2 linked regions of the Thalassoroseus pseudoceratinae genome follow. Each later gene encodes a partner of the first gene's protein in a complex. Links are inferred from orthologs where the notes say so. Each region holds a gene or a part of one and is shown on either strand. Other genes may lie near its edges. The genes, in order: G6R38_RS05995 and G6R38_RS00680.

What was found.
Region 2: the proteins of G6R38_RS05995 (region 1) and G6R38_RS00680 are in contact, whole or in part, in a crystal structure (PDB 5UE9), measured with the Lactococcus lactis proteins. The link is inferred for Thalassoroseus pseudoceratinae from one-to-one orthologs. Residues at the interface, in WP_023189152.1 of Lactococcus lactis: Leu4, Gln5, Ala47, Ser48, Met49, Leu50, Leu51, Arg52, Arg53, Met95, Leu98, Arg223, Met224, Ala225, Cys226, Ile228, Gly229, Ala230, Cys231, Tyr232, Ala233, Val235, Glu236, His237, Asn243, His244, Ala245, Lys247, Glu250; in WP_025017116.1 of Lactococcus lactis: Gly25, Phe27, Phe29, Glu32, Tyr33, Lys35, Tyr36, Lys48, Phe56, Thr60, Pro61, Arg62, Val63, Ala64, Glu65, Thr66, Ala67, Ser68, Gly69, Met70, Ile74, Gln77, Pro223, Glu251, Phe274, Ala275, Pro277, Phe278.

The regions. Positions count from the first base shown.
Region 1 is NZ_JAALXT010000002.1:97,846-113,276, forward strand. Bases 1-2,921 are described here. They hold G6R38_RS05995 (dihydroorotate dehydrogenase electron transfer subunit), read left to right. Parts: upstream 1-985; coding sequence 986-1,858; downstream 1,859-2,921. Other genes in these bases: G6R38_RS05985 (pseudouridine synthase), read left to right, coding at 1-484; G6R38_RS05990 (hypothetical protein), read left to right, coding at 491-850; G6R38_RS06000 (PVC-type heme-binding CxxCH protein), read left to right, coding at 1,920-2,921. Outside these bases: more of G6R38_RS06000, read left to right, coding at 2,922-4,991; G6R38_RS06005 (YybH family protein), read left to right, coding at 5,209-5,688; G6R38_RS06010 (NUDIX domain-containing protein), read right to left, coding at 5,693-6,235; G6R38_RS06015 (hypothetical protein), read right to left, coding at 6,242-6,979; G6R38_RS06020 (STAS domain-containing protein), read left to right, coding at 7,391-7,840; G6R38_RS06025 (DUF4350 domain-containing protein), read right to left, coding at 7,867-9,099; G6R38_RS06030 (DUF4129 domain-containing protein), read right to left, coding at 9,143-10,570; G6R38_RS06035 (hypothetical protein), read right to left, coding at 10,629-11,708; G6R38_RS06040 (FAD-dependent oxidoreductase), read right to left, coding at 11,755-12,891; glycogen debranching protein GlgX, read left to right, coding at 13,207-15,431.
Region 2 is NZ_JAALXT010000001.1:185,653-201,077, forward strand. The notes cover bases 12,511-15,425. They hold G6R38_RS00680 (dihydroorotate dehydrogenase), read left to right. Parts: upstream 12,511-13,426; coding sequence 13,427-14,425; downstream 14,426-15,425. Other genes in these bases: G6R38_RS00670 (HU family DNA-binding protein), read left to right, coding at 12,511-12,938; G6R38_RS00675 (lipoprotein), read left to right, coding at 13,066-13,287; trpS (tryptophan--tRNA ligase), read left to right, coding at 14,447-15,425; G6R38_RS00690 (hypothetical protein), read left to right, coding at 15,424-15,425. Outside these bases: G6R38_RS00615 (M24 family metallopeptidase), read left to right, coding at 1-1,265; G6R38_RS00620 (hypothetical protein), read left to right, coding at 1,481-2,506; G6R38_RS00625 (hypothetical protein), read left to right, coding at 2,621-3,433; G6R38_RS00630 (DUF6263 family protein), read right to left, coding at 3,446-4,552; G6R38_RS00635 (hypothetical protein), read left to right, coding at 4,943-5,755; G6R38_RS00640 (COG1361 family protein), read right to left, coding at 5,883-7,580; G6R38_RS00645 (gamma-glutamylcyclotransferase family protein), read right to left, coding at 7,864-8,376; G6R38_RS00650 (RNA polymerase sigma factor), read left to right, coding at 8,609-9,271; G6R38_RS00655 (anti-sigma factor family protein), read left to right, coding at 9,319-9,825; G6R38_RS00660 (hypothetical protein), read left to right, coding at 9,800-11,056; G6R38_RS00665 (division/cell wall cluster transcriptional repressor MraZ), read right to left, coding at 11,311-11,793; more of G6R38_RS00670, read left to right, coding at 12,495-12,510.

The sequences.
Region 1 (15,431 bases):
ACGGCGTTACCAGGTACATGTCGCCGGCAAACCGAACGCGGAAACGTTCAAGCAGCTCCGCGAGGGTGTGTGGTTCAACGAAGGGAAATTTTTCGTCAACCACATTGAACGCGTCCGTGGGCAAGGCAACAGTACGATTCTGGAAATCGAACTCCGCCAAGGCCGCAACCGCGAAATCCGCCGCCTGTTCGCCCGCGTCGGTCACAAGGTGATGAAACTGCAACGCGTCACCTTCGGTCCGGTCAAGCTTGGCAATCTCGGTATGGGCAAATATCGTCCGTTGCGGGAAGGTGAACTCGAAGACCTCAAAAAACTCGTGCAGCGTCAGAAGGCGAACCGTTCCGGCGGTTCGAAGAAACCAACCAGTGGCAAACGCAAACCGACTGGCAAAAAAGGCGGCGGCCGCAAGTCATCAGGCAAGAGTACAGGTTCCAAACACTCGTCGATGAAGTCATCGGGGCGGCGGGGGCGAAGAAAGCCGTAGGTCGATATGTCGACACTCGAAGATGTGAATCGTTTAAAACTGTGGGATTACCGAATTCAGCACTTCGACGGATCTCGGCTGCTGGTCATCGGAGACAATGACCTTACCTATCATCACGAGGTGGAACTCGTCTTCACAGACGTTTATCACATCAATTGTGATGTCGATTTCCACCATCCTCAGTTTTTTGAAATGGGTTCATGCGGTTGCGGTTGCGGAGCTTTTTTCACTGGAATTCAGGCTGAAGATAAAGATTTTGCAATTGCGGCCGAGAAACTTGAGGTCAGTCTTGGCACAGTCTTTCATTATCGATGCAAAGACCTGCAGCCCGGCGAACGGATCGCCTCCTGGGTTGATACCGATTGATTGCTGGCAAAGTGGCACGACAATTCTTAGATAATCCAACTCCGGCTATTGGTCCCTTGACTCTGGCCCCTGGTCCGGCGATGGTGCGGTTCGCTTCGCTGCACGCACCCTACGGAAATCATGACGGATATTTCGATGAGCACATTGCCTGGTTTGGTTCCCACGGCTCGACAAACACTGGCCACGGTGGTGGCTCATGAGCCGATGGCGAAGGATACGTATCGGTTGCGGATTCAGTGTCCGGACATTGCCGGGCAGATTCTGCCGGGGCAGTTTTTTATGGTGCACGCCCCAGGCCGTACGGATCCGCTGCTGGGCCGTCCGTTCGCGTTGTTCGATGTCTATGAAAAAGACGGCCAACCGATGGGCGTCGATTTCGGTTATGTCGTGGTCGGAAAACTCACGTCGCTGATGGCCGACTGGAAACCTGGTCAACCGGTGGAATTGTGGGGGCCGCTCGGGAATGGGTTTCCGACGCCCGATTGCGAGAGCCTGCTTTGCGTGGCAGGCGGAATCGGGCAGACACCGTTCTTGGCGGTCGTTCGCGAGGCGTTGGGATTGCGGAAGTACGGCGGTGAAGACCGTGAGCTTTCGCTGCTCCCTCGGCAAGTCGGGATGTATTACGGTGTGCGGTCGGCGGATTATTTAGCCGGCGTGAAGGATTTCACCATCGACGGATTGGAATTGCGGTTGGCGACCGATGACGGGTCGGCGGGCCATCATGGTTTCGTCACAGATTTGGTCAAAGAAGCACTGACCTCGGACGATCCACCCGACCGCGTCTACTGCTGCGGTCCCGAACCGATGATGGCCGCGACCGCGAAATTGTGTGCCGAACATAACGTGGCGTGTTGGTTGTCGCTGGAAACCCCAATGGCGTGCGGATTTGGAGCGTGTTTCAGCTGCGTGACTCGGGTCCGTCAAGCCGATGGAGATTGGGATTATCGTCGAACCTGCGTTGAGGGACCTGTTTTTCCTGCCGAAAGTTTGTATCTTGAGGAAGACTGATCAACAACCGTTGATCAATGCCCTCTGTTCTTCTCTTTCGTTGCATGGAACAATCGACGTGATGCTTGCTCGTGAATTGCCATTAACTGCTCTCCGTTTGGTTTTATTGGGAGTGCTAACGCGACTTTTTGTCCCAACTGTAAGTGTTGCCGCCGACGAGGATTTGGCGTCGGTCATGAAGCGTCTTCCCCCTGTGGAAGCGGAAGACGCAATGAAAACATTCAATATCGAAAAAGGCTTCCAGCTTGAATTGGTGGCGTCTGAGCCGATGGTTGCAGACCCCGTCGACGCGTGTTTCGACGAACACGGTTGGATGTACGTCGCCGAGATGCATGGCTATCCGTACTCGGAGGAAAAACGCCAGCAGTGCCCCAAGGGGCTCGGCAAACGCAACGCCGGCACGGTTCGTCTGCTGAAAGACACCGATGGCGACGGCGTGATGGACAAAAGCACGATTTTCGCCGACGGCGTGAGTTGGCCGCAATCGGTGTGTTGCTTCGGTGACGGCGTGTTTCTGTTGGCTCCGCCAAACTTGTATTACTTTGAAGACACCGATGGCGACGACATCGCCGATGTCAAAGAAATTGTTTACTCCGGATTCAAACGCACGAATGTGCAAGCTCTTGCCAACAACATGAAGTGGGGGCTCGATCATCGTATTTGGGCAGCTGGCGGACGCAGTGGTGCAGACCTGAGCCATCGCGGAGAAAAGCTGATTACGCTCGGGGCTCGCGATTTTCGATTCGATCCCAAAACCGAGAAACTCGACGCCGTCACCGGTGGCGGGCAATTCGGCCATTCTTTTGACGACTTCGGCAATCGCTTCGTGTGCAGCAACAGTAACCACATTCAGCATGTTGTGACTGAAGTGGCGTACCTCGAACGAAACCCGTTGGTCAGTGCATCGGGATCGATCCGCACGATTGCGAAAGAAGGGGCGGCTGCCCCAGTGTTTCGTCGGAGTCCCGCTGAACCATGGCGGATCGTGCGAACACGCCGACGGGCATCCGACCCGAATTTCGTCAAACGAGTCGCGAAAACCGAACTCGTGCCAACCGGGTTTTTCACATCGGCAACCGGTGTCACAATTTATCGAGGTGATGCATACCCTGAGGAATATCATGGCAACGCCTTCATCGGAGACGTAGGCGGCAACCTGATTCACCGCAAAACGTTGACGCCAAACGGTGTCAGCTTCATTGCCACCCGCGCGGATCAGAACACGGAATTCATTACCTCGACCGACACGTGGTTTCGACCGGTGAATTTTGTGAACGCCCCCGATGGTTCGCTGTACGTGCTCGACATGTATCGTGAAACAATCGAACACCCTTACTCCATCCCGGAAGACATCAAAGCGTTTCTCGATTTGGAAAGCGGACACGATCGCGGACGGATTTACCGGATCACGCCGCCGAATTGGAAGCGACAAACTCCGAAGGATCTCAGCAAACTTTCGCGGGAGGAACTCGTCGCGGAACTTGCTTCCGACAATAGTTGGAATCGGGAAACCGCCGCACGACTGTTGTGGCAGCAGGCGGATCAATCAACGAGTGCCGAGATTTCACAACTGTTGAAGACGCAGTTCTCGAAAACAGAGAATCCAGCCGGTCGCGTGCAGATCTTGGCTACGTTGGATCGCATTGGTGGTGCCGATGCTGCGATGCTTGCGAAATCGCTGAAAGACTCGCACCCAGCCGTTCGGGAATACGCCACCAAAATTGCCACGGCGGAAGTGTTGACTGCGGACGCCATCGCTGAGCTGATGGAAGATTCCTCAGTGCGTGTTCGGCGACAACTTGCTTTCACGCTGGGTGATGTGGATTCGCTCAGTGCATCCACGGGGTTGTTGGCGTTGATGGCGGCGAACGAAAGTGGTGATGTCGCCAAAGCGGTCTTGTCCTCGGTTCCCATGCATGCCGATGCGATGTTGAATTTGTTGATGACAGCCGCTCAAAATCACAAAGCGGAGGTGCTCGGTAAACCACTCAATCCGAAATCTCTGTTGCCAAAACTCATGCAAACGGCGACTGCACTCGACGACAACACGGGTACTTTGAATTGGCTTTCGCGGGTCACGTCTTGGGAACCGAAGAACGCCGCCGATCGTGGATTGCAACGTGGCACACTCGTTGCCATTGCCACCGGTTTGGGGCAACGTCGGCAAACGTTGGCCAAGGTGCTGCAATCTGATGCGGCCACCGACGACGTGCGAAAAGCCGTGGATACGCTATTCCGCGAAGCCGGAAAGACGGCACGCGACACCGATGCTCCCCTGGCGGAACGCATCGCCGCGACGGAACTTCTCGGGCTGTCTGTGTCGAAGACGATTCGAAAAGCTTTGGGTTCATTGCTCACCCCCGCGACCCCGCAAGGTTTGCAACGGGCCGCAATCGCTTCTTTGGTGCAGCACCAGGATTCCGATTCTACCTCCACCGTTCTGAAAAATTGGGGGGGATTAAGCCCAAGTGTGCGGGAGATGGCAGTGAGTGAGTTCCTCTCACAAACCGATGCAACGTTGGCGATGTTGAAAGCCGTTCAGGACAACGACATTTCGCGGACCGACCTTTCCCGTACTCAGCAAGAATCGTTGCGAGAGCATCCGACCAAGTCGGTTCGTAGTCTCGCCGCCCGACTGTTGAAAGCCGAACCAACTGGCGACCGCGACAAAGTCATCGCTGATTGGCAAGGAGTCGTGGAACTTGTGGGCAATGCGAAAGCGGGTCGCGAGGTGTATATGAAGCGTTGCTCGCAATGTCACCGCGCCGACGGAGCCGGTCACAATGTGGGCCCGGATTTGATCTCCATCAAGAACAAGTCGCTGGATGACTTGCTGATCAGTATTCTTGATCCGAACCGTGAACGTCAGCCGAATTACACTTCGTACAATCTCATTACCGTGGACGGGCGGGTCTTTACCGGCATTGTCGTTGCGGAAACGGCTACTGCGATCACCCTGCGACAGCCGGAAGGCAAGGAAGAAACCGTGCCCCGTGATGCGATCGATTTGCTGAAATCCAGTGGCAAATCTCTGATGCCCGAGGGACTCGAGAAAGACATCACGAAGCAACAACTGGCCGACGTACTAGCGTTTATCAAGTCCCTTGAAGACGCCAGTGCAGGGAAAAAATGATATCCTAGTGATGAGGACGATCCGTCCACTGGCGAATGCTGGTGGACGTCGACCTGCCACGGTATTGCGACAGCTCTTTCGTCCAACGAATACGTTGCTGCGATACCATGCCCCTGAATCCACTTTCGCAAACCGCTGCGAAGTTGCGAACGGTTTGCGATCGCTTGGATGCCCGAACTCCTTGTGGTCAAGAACGAACCCAGCAATCGAGTCAGTTATGAAGTGGTTCCGTTGCTTTGTGTTTACAGTCCTCTTGGTTGGCTCTGTGGCCGACATCAACGCCGCTGAGCCAACGGTTGCGGAAACGTTTCTTCGGCAATGGGCGGCCGCTTGGAAGACTTCAAACGTCGATCGCATGATGCAGTTTTACGACGACGGTCCAGAGACTCTGGCGATCGAGTCGCTGGGTCATGTTCGTCAAGGACCGGAGCAGATTCGGAAAATGTTCGAAGGGGCATTCGAGGAGTTGGTCTTCGATCGCGTGTCCGTCACGATTCTCACCCAGAAACGCCAAGACTCCGTGGCGTGGGCGACGTTTCGTTACCGGGCGAATGTTCGACTCAAAGAAACTCAGATGAAATTCGTTTTGCAGTCGCGTGGCACATTCATTCTGCGGAATGATGGCAAGACGTGGAAAATCGCAACCGAACACTTCTCAACCATTCCCGACGTGCCGCGTGTGCAACCAGACCGTTGAGACATTATTGGTTGGTGAACGTGAGGTGGGTTTTCAAAATCAGGACGCAACTCGGGCCGTGCGTGATCTCGCCGATAAGCACCTTCTCCACCGCTTCGGCCAACGGGACTTTCACGCGTCGAATCACTTCCGTACCTTCCGGAGATGGGTCGACAAATTGCAGCCCTTGAGCCAAATACAACTCCGTCGGTGAGACAAGACACGACGTGAGCGGATCGACCGTGCCAAGTTTGACGAGGCTTGACGCGACGACTCCGATTTCTTCCTGAAGTTCACGAGCGGCGGTTTGGCGTGTGTCTTCGTTGGCTTCTGTGCCCCCGCTGACAGCTTCGAGCGTGTCGCGACCCACACCGTAGTGGAATTCCTCGGTGAGATACACGTTTTGTTCGTCATCGACTGCCAACACACACACGCCAGGTTTGACGTACACCACGGTGTAAGTTCCGGGTTCGCCATCGGGACGAATTACGTCATCCTGTCTCAACGTGACCCACGGGTCGGCATGAATGGGGCGTTGCTGCAAAATCTTCCACGGTCCGTGTTGCATGGTTTGTCAGTTGTCTGTTGAGGGTGGCTCGACCGCTGGAAAACGAGCGGGAGATTTGGGTTGCTCGTCGGTCGCGGGTGGTTTGCTTGATGATTTGTTCTGCGGTGGTTCGGTTTCGTTGATGAAGCGATTCAAGATGCTGAGATATCCGTTGAGAGCCGCACCATCGGGACCGAGGTCTTTCTTCAGGTCTTCGAGGGCATCACGGGAGGTGATCGCGTCTTTACGAAGATCCCCGAGATTCTTGCGACCGGTCATCAAGCCACCAACCATGTCGTTGAAGTACGACTGTGCTTCCGGTGCAGCCAGCAGTGGGAACGCTTGCTGAATGTCCTGCAAATCTTTCGGGGCGATCGTGCCACCCCGTTGGAGTTGCTGAATCACATCGTCGGGAGACGCTCCTTTTTGACCGGGAACGGCACGACCGGTGAGTTGGTCGATGATGTCCTCCGGCGTTTTCACGGTGGACATCGATGTCGGCGATTCGGGTTGCGGAGCCGGATTCGTTTGGGCGGGTGGTTTCACATCCCCCAGGTAGATGGCACCGACTTTGTCTCGAGGGATGATGATCTTTCCCAGCAAGTCGCTCTTGAGTGTGAGCGACTTTTCGGAAAGCGATACGACACTGCCGGTAATCCGGTCGCCGTTGATCAGTTGAACTTCCTCAGCAGTCACAATGCCTGCAGCAACCAGAAAGAGCACACCAACACCAATGCGACTGATCCAACGAGTTACCCGCTGCATTGTATTTCTCCTGTGAGTGGTCGGCCCGAATTGTGTTCACTCTACGGATCCGTGAACCGTCTGTCGATGGTTTTCGGGCAGACTCGTTGAACCTTGGGAAGCTCTTGCGTTTCTGATGATCCCCGACAACGCATGTTGTGCAAACACAACATCTTCGGTGGCATGTTTGAAGTCGGAAACATGAATGTTCAAAACCTCGAACGGTGCTCGCGTGCAGTATTCAGCGGAACATGTTGATGGGTTTGGTGTTACGGCGTGTGTTCAAATTTATTTTGAAGTGGTGTCGGTTTCCGGTCCGCTCTTTGCATTTCCAAGGTGTTGTCTTCGGTTGTCCTGAGAATCCCCCGCGGATGTCCGCGGATGCTTCCGGATAGCAATCTTTCAATGACAGACACGAGGAGACAACAGCCAATGGCCTCACGCCGCAAAAAGCGTATGACGATTCATCTTTGGAACAAAACAACCGTTCTCGATTTGGGAGAAATCGAGATTTGGGATGGTGCGGACTTGGCGTTGCTGCGGGATACGCTGTCCGAGCAAGTCGAGAGTGAAGGCGTGCGGCGGTTGGGTGTCAACATGCAGTTCGTGAAGTACATCCCCAGCGGATTCTTCGGCATGTTGTACGATTGGCAGGAAAAAGGCATCGAGATTCGTTTGTTCTCACCGCAGCCGAACGTAGCCGAGATGTTGTGGTTTCGTCAATTCTTCGATCTGACCGAAGACGGCAGTTACCTGCTGCAAAGCGAACCCAAGGAAGACATGGTCGCCACGGAACCAGTCGCTGAAGTTCCCGATGAATGGGCGGACCTCAGCGAATGGGAAGAAGTGCACGGTCGGTCGCTGAGTCGTAGCAGTCGGTGAGAAAACGTCGGTCGTTGGCAACGAGACTACTCGCCGTCCGGACTTCCGACTTGTGGCCGCGACGCTCGGTGGATCATCGCCAAGCGGCGGATGACTTCTGCGGCGGTCTTGCGAGGCAACTTCGGCATCTGCGTGGCTTTCTCCGCCTGTTCGAGCAATCGCTGAACCTTAGACACCGGACGGTTTAGCCGGCGGGCGATCGGTTCCAGCACACGGTCTTCGTGACCGTGCATCGTGCCAAGTTTGAGTTCCTGACGAAGATGGCTGAGATACGCCTCCACCATTCGTCCGGAACTGCGAGCCTTCCACGCGTGGCTTCCCACGGTATCGGTGTGATCGACGAGATTTCGCCGAACTGCCGAGGCTTCCGGTTCGATCGGTCCGAATCGGCGGTTCCGCCACCAAGCGAACAGCAACACCAGCACGAAGACTTGAATCGTGACTGATCGCAACGGCGGTTCCAACAGCAACCCTACCACTTTCGGTGTGCTGCTAGCGTTCAAAGATTCGTCGAGCATCACGCGTTTGATCGGATGCGAGTTGACGGCGTTGTAGTCGTGACGGTCGGTCTTCAGAACGGCAAACGCAAGGATGGGGTTGTCGTCCCATGCGAGCGATTGGTTCCAGAACAGAAAATCGGTCGCGACCAAAATGACTTGCCCCCGTCCGACTTCCTGTACCACCGCCTGTTTGTAGCCACTGTATTCAATCAGTGCTTGCGAATTGGGTGCGTCAACAAAGGCCGACGATTCCCAATACAGATCACCGAACTCGATCAGACTGGTATGCACCACACCGGTGGTGTCTTCGTAGCGGTCGGCCGCGGTGGCGTCTTCGAGCGGTCTGACGTGCATGTCGAGACCGGGGATCGACAAGCCTGGCGAGTCGTCACGGGCGGCAACCAACAGGGTTCCCCCTTGGCGAATCCACGTGAGCAATGCGTCCCATTCATCCGCAGTCAGCTCGCGACCTGGTCCCAGCAGAGCCAGCAACGAACCGCGTGCGAATCCCGTCGATTGTTCTCGTTTGGTGAGCGACGAGAACGAGCGTTTCACTTTCCAGCCGAGTTTCTCACCCTCCTCGCGTAACAACCGATAGAACGCCAGTTTGCCTTCCGCTTTGGTGCTGTAGCTGTCGTAGTCAGAGCCTGGCGAGAAATTGGGAAACCAGAAGTGCATGCTCGCCACGCCCAACACCACGACCAACCATAGCCAAGAACTGCGGGGGAACGAAGGAGTTTTGCCGGTCGAGGTGGGCATGGTTGTCAGGTGTCAGTGTTGAAGGGATCCCAATCGCAACGCACTAAGCGCCGTTCTCCATACTGGTTGCGAAACCAGCTTCGTAACCGCCGAGAGTTTTCTCGAACAGTGCTTTGGTCGGTTCACGACGGCCAAAGCTGATCGGCTCGAACACACGCACGATTGACCGAAACGCCTGGTATTCGGTTCTGTTCTGGCGTAAGGCTCGGAGGTAATCGCGAATGGTGAGACCGCGTCGGTAGCGGATTCGGTTGGTCCGTTCGATGCGGCTCATGGCGCCCATTGTGAGTTGAGCAATCGCGTCGCGATAGTTCCCTATCGCCGCCAACTCACGAGCTTTGGCAATATACACATCGGGCGGATGTTCGCCGGGAGCGTTCTCCGGTTCGTTGGCGTTCGACGGCAGATCGCCACCGGTTTCGTGCTCATGATCGAGTTTCGTCGGCAGTTCAAAATCCTTGATCGCTTTGATGATCAGCCACAGAATCAAGCCGATGACAACACCCAAAATCGCGTAGGCCAACAAGTGAAACAGTCCTGCGACGAATCCGGCAAACGAGCTGGACGCGGGCGATTGGGACGCGAGTTCCTGTTCGTCCTCGTCCGGTTCGTTGATTGGCTCTGAAGGTGGTGGATTTTCAGCCGGGGGATTGTTCTGTCGAACCGGCGGGAGCGGCTCATTGTTCTCGCGTGGATTGTTGTCGCCGGCGGGGTTTTGGTTTGCTCCGTTTTCCCCGCCGTTGGGGTTTTGGTTATCGCCGTTATTCCCGGGGCCCGCCGGATTGCCATTCCGGTTGTCGGCATTATTGTCCAATCCGTCATTAGGCTCGGTGTTGTTTTCACCACCGAGCGGGTCGTCTTCGTCTCCGGGGCCGCCAGCGTTTCCGGGCTGATTGTCGTTGGCGTTCTCACCGGGTTGGTTGTCTTGGCCGAAGTTGCGATCGGCGGGGTTCGGGATGTTGTCGTCGATCTCGGGAAAATCGTTCCGCCCAAGATTCTCACCGATGTTGTTGCCCAGTTCGCCGGGGTTCTGGCCATCGGGGGTGTTGCCGCCGAAGGGATCGGTTCCCTGTTGTTCGTTGGGGCCGCGGTTCTCTCCGGGTTGTTCATTGCCACCGAATTCGCGGGGAGCATTTTGGCCGGGGCCGGGAAGTCGTTGGCGAGTGTCCGAGTTCTGAGGCCCCGAGGACGAGTCCGACTGACTCCCCCCCGATCCCGTTCGCATCCGTAGCCGAGTACGTCCACTCCCCGAACCGATCGACTGCCGTCTTGAACTGCCACGTCGGAGACGCTCGAAATTCTGAAACTCCGGAGACGATAAGATTTCCTCCGCCGTCCGTCGCACACGTCGAGCTTGTGGCGGTTGCGGCCCCGTTTCGGAGAGATCGTCGGCGAATGTCTCGTGGACAATTAGCGTCAAACCAATCGCCAGAATTGATCGCTGTAGGAACGTCCAACTACAAGATTTCATGAGTGATCCAGAAATCGGCTCTGCGTTTTGGCATCTCGATATTATACCGGGCGGGACATCAGCGAGCGAGACCCTGTGTGCGAAGTCGCTGGCTTTCTTCGGCCATTCGAAATTGGAGGTCCCAGCAGTCTCGTCGCACACGGATGTCGAGATAGGTAAACAACCACGCGATCCGAGCCAACGGCCACGTTAGGAGTGCGGTCGCGGTGAGCGTGGTCAGAACGAGCGGGTCCGACCGCAGTAATTCCAATGCTCGTCCGGCGGAAAGTTCGGCGGTGAAGGCACGTCCGAAGAAAATCGGCACTTGAAAAAGCAGCGAGATCATCGCGTCCAAAGTTACGAACGCCAACGCCGTTAAACCCAGCCAAAACAGGTTCGTCCAGAATGCCCGAGCGATAAGATCAGCTCCTTCGCTACGGACGATCTTCTTCACATGCGTGGCTTGCCAATTCGGATCGATGCGGTTCAGGCAGGTGCGTTCGAAATTAAATCCGGTTCGCAGCAGCACCCATGCACCCGGCCAAATGCAGAGAATGAGTCCCAGGAGAATCACCCAACTTTCGGGGGGAAACAGCACCAACGCCGGTCCGACAGCGGCCAAACTTCGCACGGACAGTCCCAGATAGAACGCCCGAGCCATACTCCAACTCAAATGTTGATACCGCCCCACGGTGATGCTCGACTGAACCAACAATGCCACTCCCGCAGAACAAAAACCGGTCGCGACTCCGATGCGTTGCAGACTCACTGTAAGGCCAAAGGCATCGCCCATATTGCGAATTAGCAGACCACCTCCGACACCGAGTATCACCAAGACCATGGTGGCTCCGAACAGTCCGCGAGACGAACGTGGTTCATCCTCGCTTGAGCCGTCGGCTTCGGTGAACAGTCGGGGAACGGCATCGTTAATCACAAGCACGCTCAACGCCAGACTGGAAAAGTAGACGGTCGCAATCGCGAATCGCCAATCAAGTTCCCACCATCGTGTGAGGAAATAAACCAACAACGCCGCCGGCAATGCGACCAGCATCCACATGCCAAAGAGCACCGAGTAATTCCGCCCGAAATACACGACTGCCAAATCGAGGCAGTTCGATGTCGTGCGAGGAATCAGAGCGATGGCGGGTTTCGGAGGCATATCTCGGGAATGTGTGATTGTGGAGTTTCGGGCGTTCGGTATTTCGTTACGTCTGGAATTCTTTGATGAATCGGCGGTCGATGGCGTCTTTCCATTTCCACATCCAGCGATGATGAAACGAGAACGGACCCCATTCCATCAATGCTTGGCCATCACCGGTGTTGAGTAATCGCAGATAATTCGATTGTGGTTCATATGGCAGCGGCGGCAGTTTGCGGGAGAGACGTTGTAGGTTCTCCCAGAGCACTGGACCTTCGCGGACCGCGAACACACCGGCTTTGGGAATCGGATTGCTCACGCGTGTCGCCGTATCACCGACAACAAATACAGGATGTCCGGAAGTCGTCTGGTGCGTTGTCTCGACAGCGAGAAATCCGTCATCGGCTTTGGGTAACTGAACCTGCTCCAATACTGGCGGCGGAGCGGCGGCAACGGTCCAGAGAATCAAGTCGGCCGAGAGTCTCGATCCATCCGCGAATTCTAACTGCTCGTCCACGTAGTCCGTGACACGATGATTCGTCCGAACCTGGATGCCTTTCTTGGTCAGAACTTGCATCCCATAACCGACGGTTTGGCTGCGAAAACCGGACAGGATGGTTTCGCCCGCGTCGAACAATGTGAGTTCGGCATCAATCGCGCGGGAATCGAGCAAGGCATCCAGGCAACAGGCAACTTCAAAACCCGCGGCTCCGGCACCGACAATCGCCACCTGCAATGCCGGGGCGTCGTCACCGTGGCCGCTGTCCTCGGTCAGTTGATCTTCCAATCGGTCGAGAAACGTTTGCATCGGCTTGATCGAAATGACTTCCGGGTGCTTCCGACATACCTCTTGACCATTGGGAACCGAGCCAATCCCGATGGAGGCGATCTGGTACCGCAACGGAGGCCGGTCCTCGAACAGCACCTGAGAAGCGTCGGCATCCAATCCCGACATCGGAGAGGTGATCAAATTGACATGGCAACGTTCGGTGAGCCGCCGCAAGTCGATTTTCATGTCCGCATCGTCGTACTGACCAGCCAGCACTCCCGGCAGCATTCCACTGTACGTGGAATGGTCGAATGGGGAAACCAGCGTCAATTCGGTCCGAGGAATTGGATTCTTTTGCCATGCATTGACGATATGCAAATGGGTATGACCCCCTCCAATCAGGACGATCTGCCGGGCGACGGGGGTTTCACTCATGCGGTCCACGACTGAAGGTGTCCTGGTGGTCGAGGTCAAGTTGTCCCATCGTAGCCTGTGCGGACAGGAACTTCAAAACCAGTGACCAATCAATACATGTTAATTCGTTCAATCCACTGAACGCAGATTGCAGCGGATTTGCTGAACAGCTAAGATGCCGGTGGTTGAGTGAGCGACGTGGAACGATCAAGCTCTTCGACCACGTCGCCGATTTCAAAGGAAATGGCCGGAAGAAACGAAAGGCGACCGTTGGGGGATTTTCCGGCTGGCGCGTCGGAGTCTTCTATGGCCGTCAGGATGTAGGGAGACACAGCGATGCGGGTCTGGCCGGGGCGACCCTCACCTTTGGGGGCAACATACGACGGGCAAGGCGTCAATTTCGCCGTTTTCTCGGAACATGCAACACGGGTCGAACTTTGTCTGTTCGATTCGGTTTCGTCACAACGGGAAAGTCATTGTATCCCGTTGGCGGAGCAAACTGATATCGTTTGGCACGGCTATCTGCCGGATGTCAAACCAGGGCAGCTTTACGGCTACCGGATTCACGGGCCGTATGCGCCCGAGCACGGACACCGTTTCAATGCGAATAAAATCGTGTTGGACCCGTACGCGAAGGCGATCGGGCGGGATATCCGTTGGTCCGACAAGATGTTCGGTTACCGAATTGGCGATCCGGCTGGCGATTTGTCTTTCGACGACCGCGACAACGCCGATTGCGCTCCCTTGGGTGTGGTGACGAACCCGAAGTTTCGCTGGGGCAAAGACAAACGCCCCCGCACACCGTGGCATCGCACGATCATCTACGAAGCCCACGTCCGGGGGATGACAATGCGTCACCCGGAAGTTCCTGAACATCTGCGGGGAACGTACGCGGGGTTGGCGTCGAAACCGATCATCAAATACCTGAAAGACTTAGGCGTCACTGCCGTCGAATTGATGCCGGTGCATCATTGTGTGAACGATCGGCATTTGGTCGAGAACGGTCTGAGTAACTATTGGGGTTACAACACGATGTCGTTCTTCGCACCGGAGCAGCGATTCGCCGCGACCAAGTCTCCCCGGAATGCGATCCGGGAATTCAAGAAGATGGTCAAGAAAATGCACGCCGCGGGAATCGAAGTGATTCTCGACGTGGTCTACAACCATACCGGCGAGGGCAACCACAACGGACCGACGATCTCGCTACGTGGGTTGGATAACGCCAGTTACTACCGCACCGTGCCCGGAAACGAGCGGTATTACATGGACTACACCGGCTGTGGCAACACGCTCAACATGCAATCGCCGCGTGTGTTGCAGCTCATCATGGATAGTCTGCGGTATTGGGTTTTGGAAATGCGGGTCGATGGGTTCCGATTCGACTTGTGTAGTGCTCTCGCACGGGAATTGCACGAAGTCGATAAACTCGGGGCGTTCTTCGATATTATCCATCAAGACCCGGTGCTCTCGAATGTGAAGCTCATCGCGGAGCCGTGGGATCTCGGTGAGGGCGGTTATCAGGTCGGGAATTTCCCGGTTCTGTGGACGGAATGGAACGGCCGATATCGTGATACCGTCCGTTCGTTTTGGCGAGGCGACGGACACGCCGTCAGCGAGTTTGCGACGCGACTGTGCGGGTCGAGTGACCTCTACGAACACAGCGGGCGTCGACCGTACGCGAGCATCAACTTTGTGACCAGTCATGATGGGTTCAGCCTGAACGATTTGGTCAGCTACAACCACAAACATAACCTCGCCAATCAGCAGAACGGTGAAGACGGCGATAACCACAACATCAGTTGGAACTGTGGTGCCGAAGGGCCGACCGATGACGAGGAAATTGTCCGGCTCCGTACGCGGCAGATGCGGAACTTCCTGACGACGCTTTTGCTTTCGCAGGGCGTGCCGATGATCCGTATGGGGGACGAGTTCGCCCATTCGCAAGGCGGCAACAACAACGCCTATTGCCAAGACAACGAAATCAGTTGGCTTGATTGGGAGTTGACCGAACCGCAGAATGAATTGCTTCAATTCGTACAACGAGTGATCAAGTTTTGGCGGGATCAGCCGGTATTCAAACGGCGACACTTCTTCCAAGGTCGGGAAATTCGCGGGACGGATGCGACGGACATTCAATGGATCGCGCCTGATGGGCGGGAGATGACCGATCGCGATTGGCAAGCGGCGAGTGCTCGCTGTCTCGGGTTGCAACTCGAAGGCGAGATGATGCACGAAACCGACGAAAAGGGCCGTCCGATCGTTGGGCAAACGATTTTGCTATTGATGAATGCCCATCATTTTGACGTCAATTTCGTGTTGCCGGCACACGGCCCCGACGAATATTGGCAAGCTACGATCGACACCCAAGTTCAGCGTCCGAAGAAACGCTGGTTGCCTGAGGGCTTCGAATATCATCTTGAGGGGCGTTCCATGGCGGTGTTGGAACTCAAGCGAGTCCGACCGCAAACGCTTGCCAAGGTTGCCAAGTGGTTCAAGCTCGAAGACAAACCCGAATCGCAAACGCCAAACCTCCGTGTCGCCCGAGTTGGTGAGGACGACGA
Region 2 (15,425 bases), on another replicon or contig:
CCGAGAAACGCCAACGCCCCCAATCATCGGCAGAAATCCCCTTACTGACGGAAACGGACCGTCTTGCTGAAGTCCAACGCAAGCAACAGTGGATCGCCAACTTCCTAAAGTCCTTTCAGTTGGACGGTTTGCTCCTCCAAAAGCGACACAATTTTGCGTGGTTTACTTGTGGAGCCGAGAACGGCAGCGACGCGTGTGCCGCTGGCAAAGCCGCGGTTTTCATCACCCCGGAAGCTCGGGTCATCGTGACCGACAACGTGACTTCCCCGTTGCTGTTTGAACGCGAACTCGCGGGGCTTGGGTTCCAATTGAAAGAACGGTCATGGCGGGAAGGCCACCGGGGTTTGATTGAAGATTTGTGCCACGGTCGGCAGGTCGGAGGCGATGTGCCACACGCGACTCGTCAGGATTATTCCGATGCCTTGGCCGGTTTTCGACAATGTCTCACGACTGAAGAAGCCATCCGCATCCGTGAATTAGGACGTGATGTGGCTCATGCTGTCGAAGCAACGGCTCGGCGATTGATCCGCGGTTCCACGGAAGCGGCTATCGCCGGGGAAGTGGCTCATCGCTTGATCAAACGACAGGTCGTGCCCTGTCGTTTGCAAGTCGCGGGGGACTATCGGCGTGTCCGGTTTCGCACACAGAGTTACACGCAGTCGCCGGTCAGCAAATTCTGCACACTGACCGCCACCGGACGCCGCGATGGACTGCACGTCACGGCCTCTCGAACGGTCTGTTTCGGAGAACTTCCCCGAGATTTGATCGAAAGTTATCAAGCAGCGATTCAGATCCAAGCAACGGGCATCTGTTTCTCGCGAGAAAACTGGACGCTGCAAGACGTCTGGCAACGTGTCGCCCGAATTTACGAAAAGACCGGATATCCCAACGAATGGGAATATGCATCGCAAGGTGCGGTCGTGGGATATCGCGATCCGGAAGTGCCGATCGTGGTTGGTCCGGTCGACGGAAATGTGTCGTTGCAACAGGGCATGGCGATTGTTTGGCATCCGTCTGTCGGTCCGGCGACATTGGCAGACACCTTGTTAATCACTCCAAATGGCGGAGAATTGCTCACGCCCATGGAGAATTGGCCGCGTGTTCGAGTCCGAGTTCGCTCGACAGCGATCAGCCGACCTGGAATCTTGCGGCGACGGAATACTGATCAACCTGACTCCGAAGAACCCATCGACCCGGCTGCACAAGACTCATTTGCGTGGCTCAGTGACGATCGCACGGGGTTGAGTGGCTTATTTAACGAGTAAGAGGCAAGAAATTTTTTCAAGCGACGATTTCATTGGTCGATTGGCACGGCGTTCGTAGCGTCTTAATGGTCGGGACTACACACTCCCTCGTACTCATGGTAGAATTGCCAATACTGGCATTCACAGAATCATTTCGCTTGAGTGTCAGAATCATACGTTCTTTTCACTGAAGATCGGACGGCCATTCGCTCTCATTCTCCAACCGAGCGTAAATCATGACGGATCGTTCCCCTTCGAATTCCATATCGTTCGACGAATTTCGTCCAGATCAAATGACGGACGATCCCCCGGTTGCGAACGCTGTCGACGAACCCGATGTGCCCCCGCCCTGGTTTCGCGGGAAATCGAAACCGTCTCAGTCTGTTTCAGACGGTTCTCCATCATCCGAACGAGTTGTGTCGGAACGTCGTCCACCGATCAAGCAGCGGAATTCTTCTTCCAGACCGCCGCAACTTCAGAATCGCCCTCCAATTCAGGATGCAGAGACAGACGATTCCACCAAACGGAATGAAATTGTTCACCCGCGGGCCTGGTATCTGGTTTGGTTGACGGACTTACAGAATCTTGTCACCGGTCGCGTCAAATTTGCTCGGCTTGGGTTGCTGATCTCGTTTTCACTGCATTTCATGGTTCTCGCATTACTTGGGCTTTGGATCGTTTCGCGTGATCGAGAACAGCAAGTGGAGATTGTGGCCGAACTGAGCGAACAGACCCAACCCACGGAATTTGAGGAAGTCGACCTGCAATTTAATGCCCTCCCGGAATTCAAACCGGAAGGACAGAACACGGTCGACGAACTTCCGCCAGTCAGCACGGAGAACTTGGCCATTGACGCCAATGTGCAAACGCTGCTTGAGGGTGGGGACGGTCCCGTTGGGGATGTCGGTGGCGGTATTGTGTTGCCGCCGCAAGCACTCAAGAAGGGAAGTTTTGCGGTCTGGACCGAACCCCGCGATCCGATCCCGAAAGAACCTTACTATATTATCATTGATGTTGATATCAGTAGCTTGGACAAGAAACTCAAGAGTTACCCCAAACGTGATCTCTCGGGTTCTGTGGTCGGAACGGATAATTACGAACAAGATTTCGGCGGACGTCGTGAGCGTGGAAACCTTCCGATCGTGGACGAGCATGTGCGGATGAAAGTTCTCGTCCCCGGGGCTGCACGACTGGTCCGCGATACCATCAAAGTCAAATCGAAGTTGCTTAACGAGGAACAGACGATCACGATCGTTTTCTAGCGGATGCGGCAAACCGGCGGTCAATTTCCGATTTGATCCCGAGTCGGCCCCGGATATGTACTAGATTTGTGGAACAGGAAATCTCCCCGTTTCGTTCCGTTGGCCCCTCCCGCTATGTCAATCGACGAGCAAACCATTGCTGAAAACGCGATTTCTTCAGACGACTTGCAGAAGCGTCTGGAAGAAGCCGAACGACGCGTTGAGTCGCAGAATGAATTGGTCCAAGAACTGACCGGACGGTTGGAACTTGCGGCGGAACAGTTAGACCGATTGCAACGGATGGGGGTCGAACGTGGTGAACACGTGCGAGGGTTCCCCAAAGCTGTGGTGGACGAACAAGCCGAACTCGTCCAAGAAATGTCGCGTGTCGTCGAAATCTACGAGGACGTGCAAGCCAGCGAATCGACCGCGTCCCTCCGCATGCAGGTGGAAGAACTCCGAGATTATCTCGAAGAACAGTTTCGGCTCTGGCACGAAAAGCAAGAAGCCGCGAACGCTCCGGAAGAGGAAGAAGACGAAGAGTCGGTCGAATCGGAAATCGAAGACGACGAAGACGAAGAAGCTGCGGAAGTCATCAAAGAAGAGTCGGAACCGCTCGAACCCATCCCGACCGTCCAACCGCCTGAGATCGTTGACGTGAACGTTGCGGATGAGCAGTTCTTAGAGAACCTGGTCAATTCGCAGAATGCGTTTATCGAGTTCCTTGCCACAAGGGTCGAACGGCTTAAGGACAAAGCAGATGCGGAAGACAAATCGACACGAGCCTCGGCAATGAATCTAGCCGACCCACAGGACGAGTTGATCGAAGCGATTCGCTACGCCGACTACGAAATTGCACTCCAGCGGCAAATCACGATCCGGAAAGAAGCGAGGCTCACAGAAGTGGACCGCCGGTTGGAAGAGCAACTTCAAGATCTCATTGGCTGATGACACCCAGCGTCAACGATTCGCAGCCGAACGCTCAACTTGCTCGTATGACGCCGGTTGAATGGCATTTGAGTTGGGTGTGGACTGTTCGGGGAACAGTCGAATCGTGGTGGTGGTGATCTTCTGCTGCACGAATTCCCGTCCGTCGGCCTGACGCACGGCCATGTCGAGCAGGTGTTTCACGGATGCGTGTAACGGCAATCCGGTCTCACGGTCAATTCGACAACTCCCATGTGCGTGGCCGCCACGGACGATGACTTGGACATCGTGGTTTTCGTGGTCGGCTTGCTCACCGAACGTGCGGGTGGTCGCGATCGTACCAGCAATGTCGATGTCAGCAATCCGATCTGTCAGCCGACTGAGACTACAATGATTCTGAATGAACAAAGGAACCGGCCGCGAGAGCGATCGTTCTCGAATCCAAGTATCCCCCGCAGCGACTGCGTGATCAGCCAACGGCAGGTACCCGATGCTGTCGTCAACGAAATTCGCCACCCCTTCTTCGGTCGAATTCGCAAAGGCATTCAGAACCTGTTCCTGTTGGGCAGGGGGGACATCACGAATACATCGTTTGAGGAAATCGGCAAATCCCACGGGTTTCAAGATTCGATGGTCCGGGCCAATCCAAAATGCGAAACCGTTGTTCACCAATCCCCGATAGGGCAGCATTACGGCCGGAAGAGGGCCGGTATCGGAATCCGAATCGAAGCTGATCGTTTTCCCACCAATCTCGTTCTGATACCGCACCCGTTCATAATGGACGCTCAGTTTTCGCCGACCGTCCTCGGTCATCTGTTCCAACCGCAACGTGACCAGCATTTCCAGCCAATCCCGGTTGACGATGTCCCCTTGAGGCATCTTCTGGATCAACGTTTGTTGGACGGTCTTGAGCAGCGGAACACGTCGCCCGGGTTGAAGATTCAATTTCAGGACTGCGGACGGTGTTTGTGCGATGGTTCTTGCCGGTGGCGGTTCCGGAGCGGAAATTTCCGGCTCGATGCCCTCTAAAGTCGAGGCGGCCGCCGGTTGGTCCGAGTCTGCCTCCTCTGAGTTGCCGCAGCCACCGGCGATCAGGGCACAGAAAAACACAAGTAGCCATTGGTTTAGAATACGCATCATATGCATCCTTGCCCGGTGCGATTTTTGAGGGCCAAACCTTATCATCTTCCGTTTCGAGCGCGAAGACGGATTGCACAAGCGTTGAAACACGAACAAGCCGAACGGTCGTTACAACCGGTACACTCAACGAAGCCGGTACGACAGGCGACGATCGGACGACAATCGCGATTCAGTAGGACTACGGGTTTGGGGGTCGATCCCGTTGTGACGATGTTTCAGGTGGAAAGCGTTCTCACGGAATAGAGAATGTCGCCGCTTAGGACTAATTCAACGAGTCGTCCGAGAAAGCGGAATCGTCCGGTTCCAAATGGTTGGTACCGGTTGCCGAAACGGAATCTCGGATGGATGCGACTCGGGTCCAGCGGTCTTATTTGCCACTGGAGGGTGACCATGAAAATTTACGCATCGATGATGCTTGTTGCTGTCGTTTCGATCAGCGGTTGTAAGGTAGCCTCAAAAACCGCGACCTGCGGAGCCACCTGTGCCGATCAAGGTGCGGTGGCTTGCAGTGCCACCAAAGTTTGTGATCCATCGAAGTCTTGCTCGAAGACATCTCCATTTTGCGGCGACTCCAAAGGTTGCAAGCTGGGCAAGAGCCGCGTGAGTTGTGCTTCGACCGGCTGCGTCAAACCCGGCTGTGGCGACGCAACCGGCAAAGGAAACTGCGGCCCCGCAAGCTGTGCTTCCACCTGCATTCCTAAGGGTGCCACCAGCTGCACGACGACATGTGTGCCCAAGTGCGTCTCGCAAGCTGAAACCAAACCGCAACCGAATCCGTTCGTTCAACAAGCGGCGAAACAACCTGAAGCCGCGAAGCAAGTCATTCGACCAACTTCGAGCGAACAACCTGCGACGACTGCAAAGCCAGCCGTGACGCAGATTCCCGCTCAGTTGGTGGACGATGCACCGGCTTACGGTCACTCTTCCGATTACCGTTGGTTGCTAGGTGTGATCCAAAAGGTCAACACGCCTGTTGCAACGACCAAAGTGCGATACGCTCGTCTTGACGAACAGGACGCTTGGGGTGGCAGCATGGTTCTCGCTGAGGATATTCGCCACGACGAATTCCAAGATGGCGATGTTGTCTACGTCGAAGGTCAAATCTTGGCCGATCGTCCCAGCTTGTACGTGAGTGGCCCCTTGTATCGAGCCAACGTGATCCGCAAAGCCACCTCGGCTGACCGAATCAAGGCCACGAAATAGCGAACCAACCGGCGGACGCCCCACCGGAATGTTCAACGAAGGAACCCGTGATCGAGGAGATTTCCTCGGTCACGGGTTTTTCGCATGAATTCGCGGTTGTCACACCGTCCGGTGCAACTGCCGACCATTATTGGTCTTGGTAGACCTTGGTGCTTTCTTGCTCAACAACTGGTGATCGCAGCGTATCGGATTGAGCTTGCACGGAAACTCGGAAGTCACCGGGTTTCGTACCTTTGATGTTGACGCGATAGATCGCATCGGCACGCGGAGCCAACTTGGGCAGGGCACCGAAGAAGACCGTTTGGCCTTTGACGGTAGCTTTCGTCGGGCCACGGGAGTTGGTGATTTCCATCCCATCGGGCACATCGAGTTTGATCTGCACGTTGGTGGCGTAGTCCGTACCTTGGTTGGTGATCAGGATTTCGTAAGCGGTTTCCGCTCCCACTTCGACTGGGTCGTCGATATCGACAACTTCCAGCAAGATAGCAGCAATCCCTTCGACGGTCGTCGCATGACGAGCCATGCAGGTCAGTCCGCGTTCAGCTTTCGCGGCCGCCAACAGTGGGAACTCACCACGATCCAACGCTTTCAGATCACATTTGACGACAACTTCTTTGCCGGGTGGAATCTGATTGACAAACCAGTTCACGGTTTTGCTAGCCGCATCGAACTTGCCGAAGTCGGTGGCTCCGAGGAAGCCGAACGAGCGAGGGACAGCACATCGAATGTGCACGTTGTCGGCCGGAGCGGTCCCTTTATTGACCACTTTGACTTCGAACGTCGCCGGACGATTCACGTAGCGGAATCCAGGGCCGTCGATTTCCATCGCCAAGACGGCACCGATCCCTTGAACCTTGCGTGTTTGCTCCGCTTTCAAACCGTGATCAGCAACAGCGGTGAACGTGCAGAGGTGTTCGCCAAGTTTCGTCACATCAGCCAACACGCGAACCGATCGTGATTCGCCAGGATTCAAAGTGCCGATTTCGTAGGTTGTGCCTTTGGCGAGCGGTCGCAAGCCTTCGGAGTAAGCGACTTTGAGCAGCGTGTTCGTGGTCGGGCCCGTTCCCGGGTTTTCGATCACAATGTTCATGATGGCTTGGTTGCCGATGACGACCGTTTCCGAACCGTCAGCAGCCAATGTCAGTTTCGGCTCGATCACTTCGAACTTTGTGTTCGCGGTGGTGCTGTAAGTCACGCGAGCATGACTTTCCGCTGGTCCGGCTTTGACCGGCTTCAGACGCAACGCGATCCGAACTTCTTCGTTCGGCTCGATCTTCTCGACCATCCACATTTGGTCGTCGCCGACTTTCTCCGGACGAGGACGCGAGTTGATCAACTCGAACCCGGTCGGAAGAACATGATCGATTGCCACCTGTTCAATCGTGACTGCGCCTCGGTTGCGAAGAACGAGTTCGAAGTCGTCTTCCGCACCGACCATGATCGCTTCAGGCGTGACCCAATCGACCGACAAGCTCGGAATTTGGCTTTTAAACGTCTTCACATAAGGTGTCGAACCATCACGTGGAGTGACGTTCATTCCGATCGACGGTCCCAATGCATTGATGCGAACTGTGGAACTCGGTTGCGCCGGCAGTTTCGCGGCTTCCTTCTTCACCGTGGGCAAAATCGTTTTTGCCGGCGGCACTTTGAAGTCGGAAGTCGGAGCCGCTTTTTTCGGCGGCGCGATGGGAGCCGCGAACGGATTGGAACTTGGTTCCGGTTTTGGCAACGGTTTCCCGTCGAACTGTGCGTGTGCTGTCAGCGGCCAAGCGATGGTCGTGACAAGCAACATCAATAATGGTTTCACCAACCCAACCTTCTTCATGTCGACCTCCGTGGCCAAATTCGAAAACACTGCCCGCAACCGGCGCTCAATATGTGTCTTGAACGAGTCGGCTTCCTGCCGAGAGTTTTGGTCGTGAATCCGCGTGATCCGAAAACGCTCGAACTTCAGCCGAATCGCGCAGGATTTCTACTTAGTTCGAGATCGGCATTGTGGCCGACAAAATAGAGAAGTTTTTCCGGTTTTACGGATTAATTCTGCGGATCAGGTCCCGTTCATGAACAAAGGTCACGATTCTCCAATTCGACTCAAGTCCTGATGAGCGTCATGCGGGTGATTGCAAAATCATCCAGTTTTCAGAACGTCGAGCAGCATCCGGATCGGCGGTATATGGGATATCCGCAAGCTGACGCTGATATTCAACCGGAAGATCGTGCTGGGCGGCACCACGGATGATGTATTCTCGATACCAACAGAATGCCGTGAGACGCGGAACGGTCCAGTCGGGTCGGGCGGTGTAGAGATTGACAGTCTGGATCGCTCCGTCACTGAGTTCGACCTTCGCGGTGGAACAATCGTAACCCACGCCGACACCTTCGCAGCGATCGAGTTCCGACTTGCTCAGACCGGACACGCGGCGGACAACTCCCCACATGAAGTCGCCTTCACGCCCAGTCCACATCGCATCGGCCTTCGCCGAGCCATCGTATCCGCGTTTGTGCATCCGAAAGACGTATCCCCGCAGCCGAGCACAACCAAGCCGCTCCGTTTCACCGATTCGTGCCGTCAGGCGTTCGATGCACATGTTGGAGCCGTAGCAGAAAATCAAGTTGGACATAATGACGATTAGCGTTTGTCGGACAGTCGAGTTTGGTAGTTCAAAGCAACGAGAAATGACCTCTGCGATTGTTTTCCGGGACTCGTCACTGAATTTCCCTGATGGAAACGGGTAGAATACCGACTGAAGCAAAATCTTGCGGACAGTTTCGCGGAACTTTTCCAAGATTACGGGGTTCCATCAATCAAACCAACCCTGCATTTGCAGCGAATGAAAGTCCAAGGAGATCGGAATGGGTCCGGCGTCTGCCGCCTCTCAAACTGATAACACATCAGGTACTCAGACATCGACGGCTGGAAAAGAGGCCAACGGTTGGCTGCACGATCCCGATGTGCAATTGATGTTGCGAACTCAGCAGGGGGACCGACAGGCTTTTGAACAACTGGTGTTGGCCTACCAGGACCGATTGGTCGGCATCTTCACGCACATGATTGGCAGTCAGGAAGCGGCCGAGGATTTAGCCCAGGAGGTCTTCCTCCGTGTTTATCGTTCACGCGAACGATACAAACCGAAGGCGAAGTTCTCGACTTGGTTGTTCCACATTGCCAACAATTTGGCGAAGAATGCTCGGCGATCGTTGGGTCGTCGGAAGGAAGTTTCCTACGAATCACGCCCCACCGATCAATCGTCCGGCGATTTCGCCAGCCACGTTGCGGACAAGTCCGGCCTGATGCCGACCAGACAGTTAGCCAGACGTGAACTACAAGGAATTGTGCAGGACGCGCTTGATACTCTGAGTGATCGCCAACGGATGGCCGTACTTCTACATAAATTTGAAGGCATGAGTTACGCCGACATCGGGCAGGCCATGGAACTCAGTCCGGCGGCGGTAAAAAGTTTGTTATCGCGGGCTCGTGAGAACCTGCGGATGAAACTCGAATCCCAAATTCAGTAAAGCAGTTAACCTTTCAAGCCCCCTTTTGTCGCATTAAAGCACTTTCGATGAATTCCTCCGAACCGCTCAACGAAGATCGCTACGAACAGTTCGTCGCCTATTTGGACGGTGAGTTGGACGAAGCGTCCTCACGCAGTGTCGAATCCACATTGGCCAACGACGAACACGCTCGCAACGAAGTCGCAGCGTTGGCTCGCACGTGGGATCTTCTCGATGAACTGCCTCGCGTGGATGTCTCGAGCGACTTCACCGAGAAAACGCTCAGTTCGGTTCGGCTCGACACGATCGTTGAGAAAGAGGACGCAGACTCCGAACGTCCCAACGGGCAGAAGTGGCTGATCAGTGCGATGCTAGTTGTGGGAATGGTCTCGTGTTTTCTAGCCGGTCTGTTTCTTGTGCAGGGTATTAGCGACCCGAAAACCGACGTCATGTTGCAAAATCTTCCGGTAATCGAGAACCTAGAAACTTACGAGGACATCGGTGACGCCGAATTTCTGCGTCGGCTTCAGGAAATGAAAGACTTCCAAGATGCGGTGGAAACTCAGCCCGAATAAGCGGTTGCCCGAAGCAGTCTTGTCCACGCCGGTGTGGTCTGCGCTGATTGTCTGCAGCGTGTTTTGCATGTCGGGAACGGATCAGCGTCCGACGACACCGTCAATTTCGCCGGACGAAATTGACGCCCGACGCGCCCGCATTAAAGCAATGTCCGCGAGCGATCGCAGTCGGTTGCAGCAGAACCTCTCGCGATTCCTGGCGTTACCGGCTGAGAAACAAGCTGACTTGGTCGAACTTCATCGTCAGATTGAAAGCGATTCCGCGCTCCGCGACACAAAAGAGAAGTTTGAAGAATGGTTGAGTAATCTTTCCCCATGGCAGCGGCAAGAACTCACGAGCCAATCGACGGTTGATAAAAAACTCACGGTCGTACGAGGAATTCTCACAAAGCAACGACAGCAACGCGAGGAATCTCGGCAACTTCAGCAACGTGTCGAGGAGATTTGGGCCAAGCATTGGGACGCCAAACCGCCGCGGTCATTCAAGATGCCAACGGCCGCACTGGACCGCACCATCGACTTCTTGGAACAGCAACTTCCGAAGGACGAACGCCCGTCAAAGAGTCTTTCAACTCAGAGTCGACGCGCCGTCGTGCTGCTGAACGTCTTGGACCACTATGCGGACCGGGAGAACGCCCAGGAAGAACCAATCCCCTTGGAAATCTTCAAGGAGATCGAACGGAAAATTCGAGAGCGTCAGAGCGTTCCCCGTCCGCCGTTGATTCGGGAAGACGACAAAGACCCTTCTCGCAACGTCACTCGACTGTTGGCCTGGAACGTCTTGTTCATTGGCTTCGAGGAAATTCTCAGCGAACGGCCCCGTCCGAAAAACCACGAAGAATTGCTGGAATTCGTCGATCAGTTTGATCCGAAGTATCGCCGCGACTTCGAAGAGATGTCTAAGCGATCTCGTTCGGAAGCATTTGAAAAGCTGAGTCGAACATTCACTGACTTGTACTTTGAACAGCAAGCACCGGAGTTTCGTCGCGAAAGTGAACGGCTTCGGGAACGGATGAGATCACTTGGGTTATTCCGCGATTGGCAACCCCGCCGTGGTGGACGCGGACCGGACCGTGATGGTCGTGGCCCTGGCGGACCCGGTGGACCAGATCTTGGCCGTGGTCCTGGCGGAGGTGATCGTGACGGACGCGGCCCACGATTCAGACGAGAAGGGGAACGTCCGCCGGAAGACGATGACCGATTTCGTCGTCCGCCGAGAGACGATCGCTGATTTGCGAACCTGATCAAATGAAAAAAGCCGCTCGCGGACGAATCCGTGAGCGGCTTTTTCTTAGACTTTCGTGTCCACTCAGTGAGTGAACGACATCCGTGTCTTCACAAGTCGTCCCTGGTGCCTTGGAGCTTGACGAAAACTCGGATTTTGGGGTTGAGTGAGTGAGCCGAACGCCCAACCTGAGTGAACACGAAATTCGCTTTGTCTTCTATGAAACCCTTTTGTCTAACTGGTTTTTTGGTCGGACCAGCCTACCCGGCTAATCCTTGGAACATGGTCCCGAAACCGGGCATGTCTTGTTTCAATGTTTCGAGCCAGGCGGCAGGCTGCCAAATTTCCACGCAGATCACCGCACCGACAATCATCACTTCTTGGTTCGTTGCAACATCCAAGAACTCTCGAAAACCCTCTGGAACCAGCAACCGCGAGCGATTCGCTAATTTCACCGTCTTCGAACGCGTGGACAAGAGGCGACCGAGTCGCTGCACTTCATCCCAACGTTGTTCCATTCGACCAGCCTGGATGCGTTGCTTGATCAACCCGACACCGTCATCCATTCGCTTCTGCCATTCAGCGGCCCGCCACAGACTGAGACAGCCGTAGCGTTCCTTGGCAATGATGGTCTCACCGTCCTCATCAGTGACGGCTTGCGCCATCTCGGTTGGTAGCGAGACGCGAAAGCGATCATCAATGGTCCGTTTGACCTCACCTGTGATGAACGATTCCGGCGGCATCACGAACCTTGCCAGTCGTTAACTTTCAGCCTCCTCTGTTGCAACCAGCCAACCACTCCTTGGAAAACTCAAACTCCAGCCTGGGCACTTTCCCCACCTCATTTCGATCCATGAGGTGTTATTGGGAAGAAATCCCACACCGAAAGAAGTTTATCCGAGTCGATTGTGGAAGGCAAACCAGTTTTCGTGGATTTGGGCAAGAATCCCACAGTTATCCCGCAGCGTTCCCACTGAGAATCGTTGCGATCGCTCAACCCCACCGCGAATCGCACGTGTTTCCCACGGAAAACCCGTGTGGGATTCCTGCCCACACGCGAACCGGTGGCTTTGAAGCCATACTCATCCGAGGAACGTCGTCGGGGGTTCGTTGATTGATAAAGTCTAAGGGTTAGACGGATTTTGTGGATTTTGCTTCAGCGTCATCGGGGGTCTGCCGATATATGAAACTGTCGGCGGGGTTCGCCTCATCGACACCGCGGCTGAAATCTACAAACCCCTAGAATCTCGACCGAGATGTGGGTTTCTGTGGGACAGGCCGTGCTATCGACTGGAGGCAGTTGCAAGATCATTCGGAGGCGATGTTTCAAAACTGTTCGAGAGGCTTGACTTTAAGTCTTGCATCTCTTTACAGTTGAGACGAACGGACGTCACTCCCCAAGGACGTGATCTTGCCCGAACTGACTCTCCGGGAGATCGGAATTGTGACCAAAAAAGAGATCGTCAAAGCCATCTCCGAGGAACTCAACCTTCCCCAGTTGAAGACCAAAGAGATTGTTCAGAAAACATTTGACGCCATTATCGACACTCTGGTTCGGGAATCTCGGATCGAGTTGCGAAACTTCGGGGTCTTTGAAGTCAAAAAACGAGCGGCCCGCAAGGCCAGAAATCCAAGAACCGGTGATCCGGTGGAAGTTGCCGAGAAGTACGTGGTGACTTTCAAACCGGGTAAGGAAATGGAAGAACGAGTGCGGCAGATGGAGGAGGAAGATCGCTTGGCTCGGACGCAGGAAAATTCCGCGTCGGCAGCCGGGGCCGATCCAACCAATTCTTCATCGACTCCTTCAAGCTATCCGCAAGGATATGGCTCGGCGGAACCGACAACTCCTAACCCCATCAACGAAACGCCGGGACACGGACAATCGTAAGATGACATGATCTCTGGTGACGTTGAATGTCACCGGTGAAACACAACATGGAAGTGATCTGCTGGAACCGATCTGGCGGAACAGGCAAGTTCAACGGGACCGAGTCACGCCCTGTTCAGGGAGGAACATGATGCGTAAATTCTTCTGCACCGTGGCGTTGTTGGCAATGATTACGGTCCAAGCGGGGTGTTTCATTCCGCTGTACTCCTCATCGCCCGACGTCCGTACCAAACAACTGATCAACCAATCGGAAAGCCTACGGCATATTCCGGAAATTTGGGAACGAATTTGGTTCCTCGATATGCCCGACTTGCTGACTCCGTATCGGACACACGGTGGGGTGATCTAAACCCATTCGCCATTAGCTAGGGCTTCCTAGTTCGATTGCGTGAAGTTTGCAACACCAATCAGCTAACAGCACGCGACACGTTGCCGAGCGGCTTTGTGATTTGTACGATGGGGATTTCCATCGTACCTCTTGCAAATGAATGCTTCGCGACGTGTCCAACCTTGCTGTCCGCTTGAACCGACTCGCATTGGCCAACCCGATTCTTGTGGCGTCCGGCACGTTCGGTTACGCCCGGGAAATGGGGGCGTTCGTGCCTTTCGACCGCCTCGGTGGAGTGATCCCGAAAACGATCACGCCGCAACCACGGGTCGGGAATTCGCCACCACGAACCGTTGAGACCTCATCGGGACTTCTCAATTCCATCGGTCTCGACAACGATGGTCTCGAAACCTTCGTTGCCAAGCACCTTGAGTATTTGCTCGGGTTGGGAACAAAGGTCATTGCGAATATCGCCGGCAAGACGATTGACGACTTTGCAATGATGGCTCGTCGATTGAATGAGTTCCCCGCGCTCGGCGGATTGGAACTGAATATCTCGTGCCCGAATGTCAGTGGCGGTGTTGATTTTGGCACCGATCCGGAACTCGCTTCTCAAGTCGTGAAAGCCGTGCGGGACGCTTGCGATCTGCCGGTGATTGCGAAACTCACCCCGAATGTGACGAGCGTTCCACGGATCGCTGAAGCCGTCCATTCGGCCGGGGCGGACGCTGTCTCGCTTGTGAACACATTCCAAGGGATGGCGGTTGATTGGCGTCGTCGTCGTCCGATTCTGGGTGGGAACTTCGGTGGTCTCAGTGGACCAGCCATCAAGCCGTTGGCGTTGCGTGTGGTTTGCCAAGTGGCCCGGGCCGTTGATATCCCGATCATCGCGGTCGGTGGCATCTCCAATGTGACGGACGTGCTGGAATTTCTTGTCGCCGGGGCATCGGCTGTTCAAATTGGAACAGCGAACTTCTACAATCCCAAACTCGCTGGTGAGTTGGTCGACCAACTTCACCAAGTTTTGCGAGACGAAAACATCGCCGACGTCACGGATCTAGTGGGCACATTGCAGCTCAACGAACCTCAGTCGAGCAAAGCGATTCTTGGAACGCCGACAGCATCCGACGACGCGGAATCTGAACACAACTCCAATTGACCCCACGAAACGGTGAACACCATGAGTCCACGAGTCCTGTCGGGAATCCAACCCACCGGACGATTCCACTGGGGCAATTATTTCGGTGCGATTCGACAGTACATTGCCCTTCAGGATCACGATCAGGCGTTCTACTTCATCGCGGATTTTCACGCCCTGACGACGGTCCGAGATCCCAAGACATTGCGGGGCTTCACCCAGGATGCCGCCATTGATTTGCTGGCGTTGGGTTTGGACCCCGCGAAAGCCGCTTTGTTTCGACAGTCCGATGTGCCGGAGATTCCCGAACTCACGTGGCTTTTGATGACGGTGACGCAAATGCACCTGCTCGACAAATGCCATGCTTACAAGGACAAGAAGGAGAAGGGCATCGCCGCCGACGCTGGGCTGTTCACCTACCCGGTTCTGATGGCCGCGGACATCTTGGCGTATGACAGTGATATCGTGCCGGTCGGGCAGGATCAGGTCCAACACATCGAAGTGACCCGGGACCTCGCCCAACGATTCAACCACTTCTATGGTGAGACGTTCGTGCTGCCGAACGCGAAGGTTCTCGACACCACCGCCAAAGTGCCGGGCACCGATGGCGAGAAGATGTCCAAGAGTTACGGGAACATCATCGAGCTATTCATGCCGCCAAAGAAACTGCGGAAGAAGATCATGTCGATCAAGACGGACTCCACCCCCATGGAAGATCCGAAAGACCCGGAGACGTGCGCGGTGTTCACGCTTTACAAGCTCTTCTCGAGTGAGGAGCAGCAAGCGACGCTCGCGGAACGATACCGGGCCGGCGGAATGGGCTATGGCGAAGCGAAACAGACATTGTACGAAGCCGCGATGGAGTACTTCGGCGAAGCTCGGGAACGTCGAGCCGACTTGGAACAACGCCCCGACGACGTCGAACAGATTTTGCAAGACGGTGCGGCACGGGCACGTGCGAAAGCCGGAAAAGTACTTGCACGAGCCAAGTCTGCATGCGGGTTGAGCGCGAGGCCGTCAT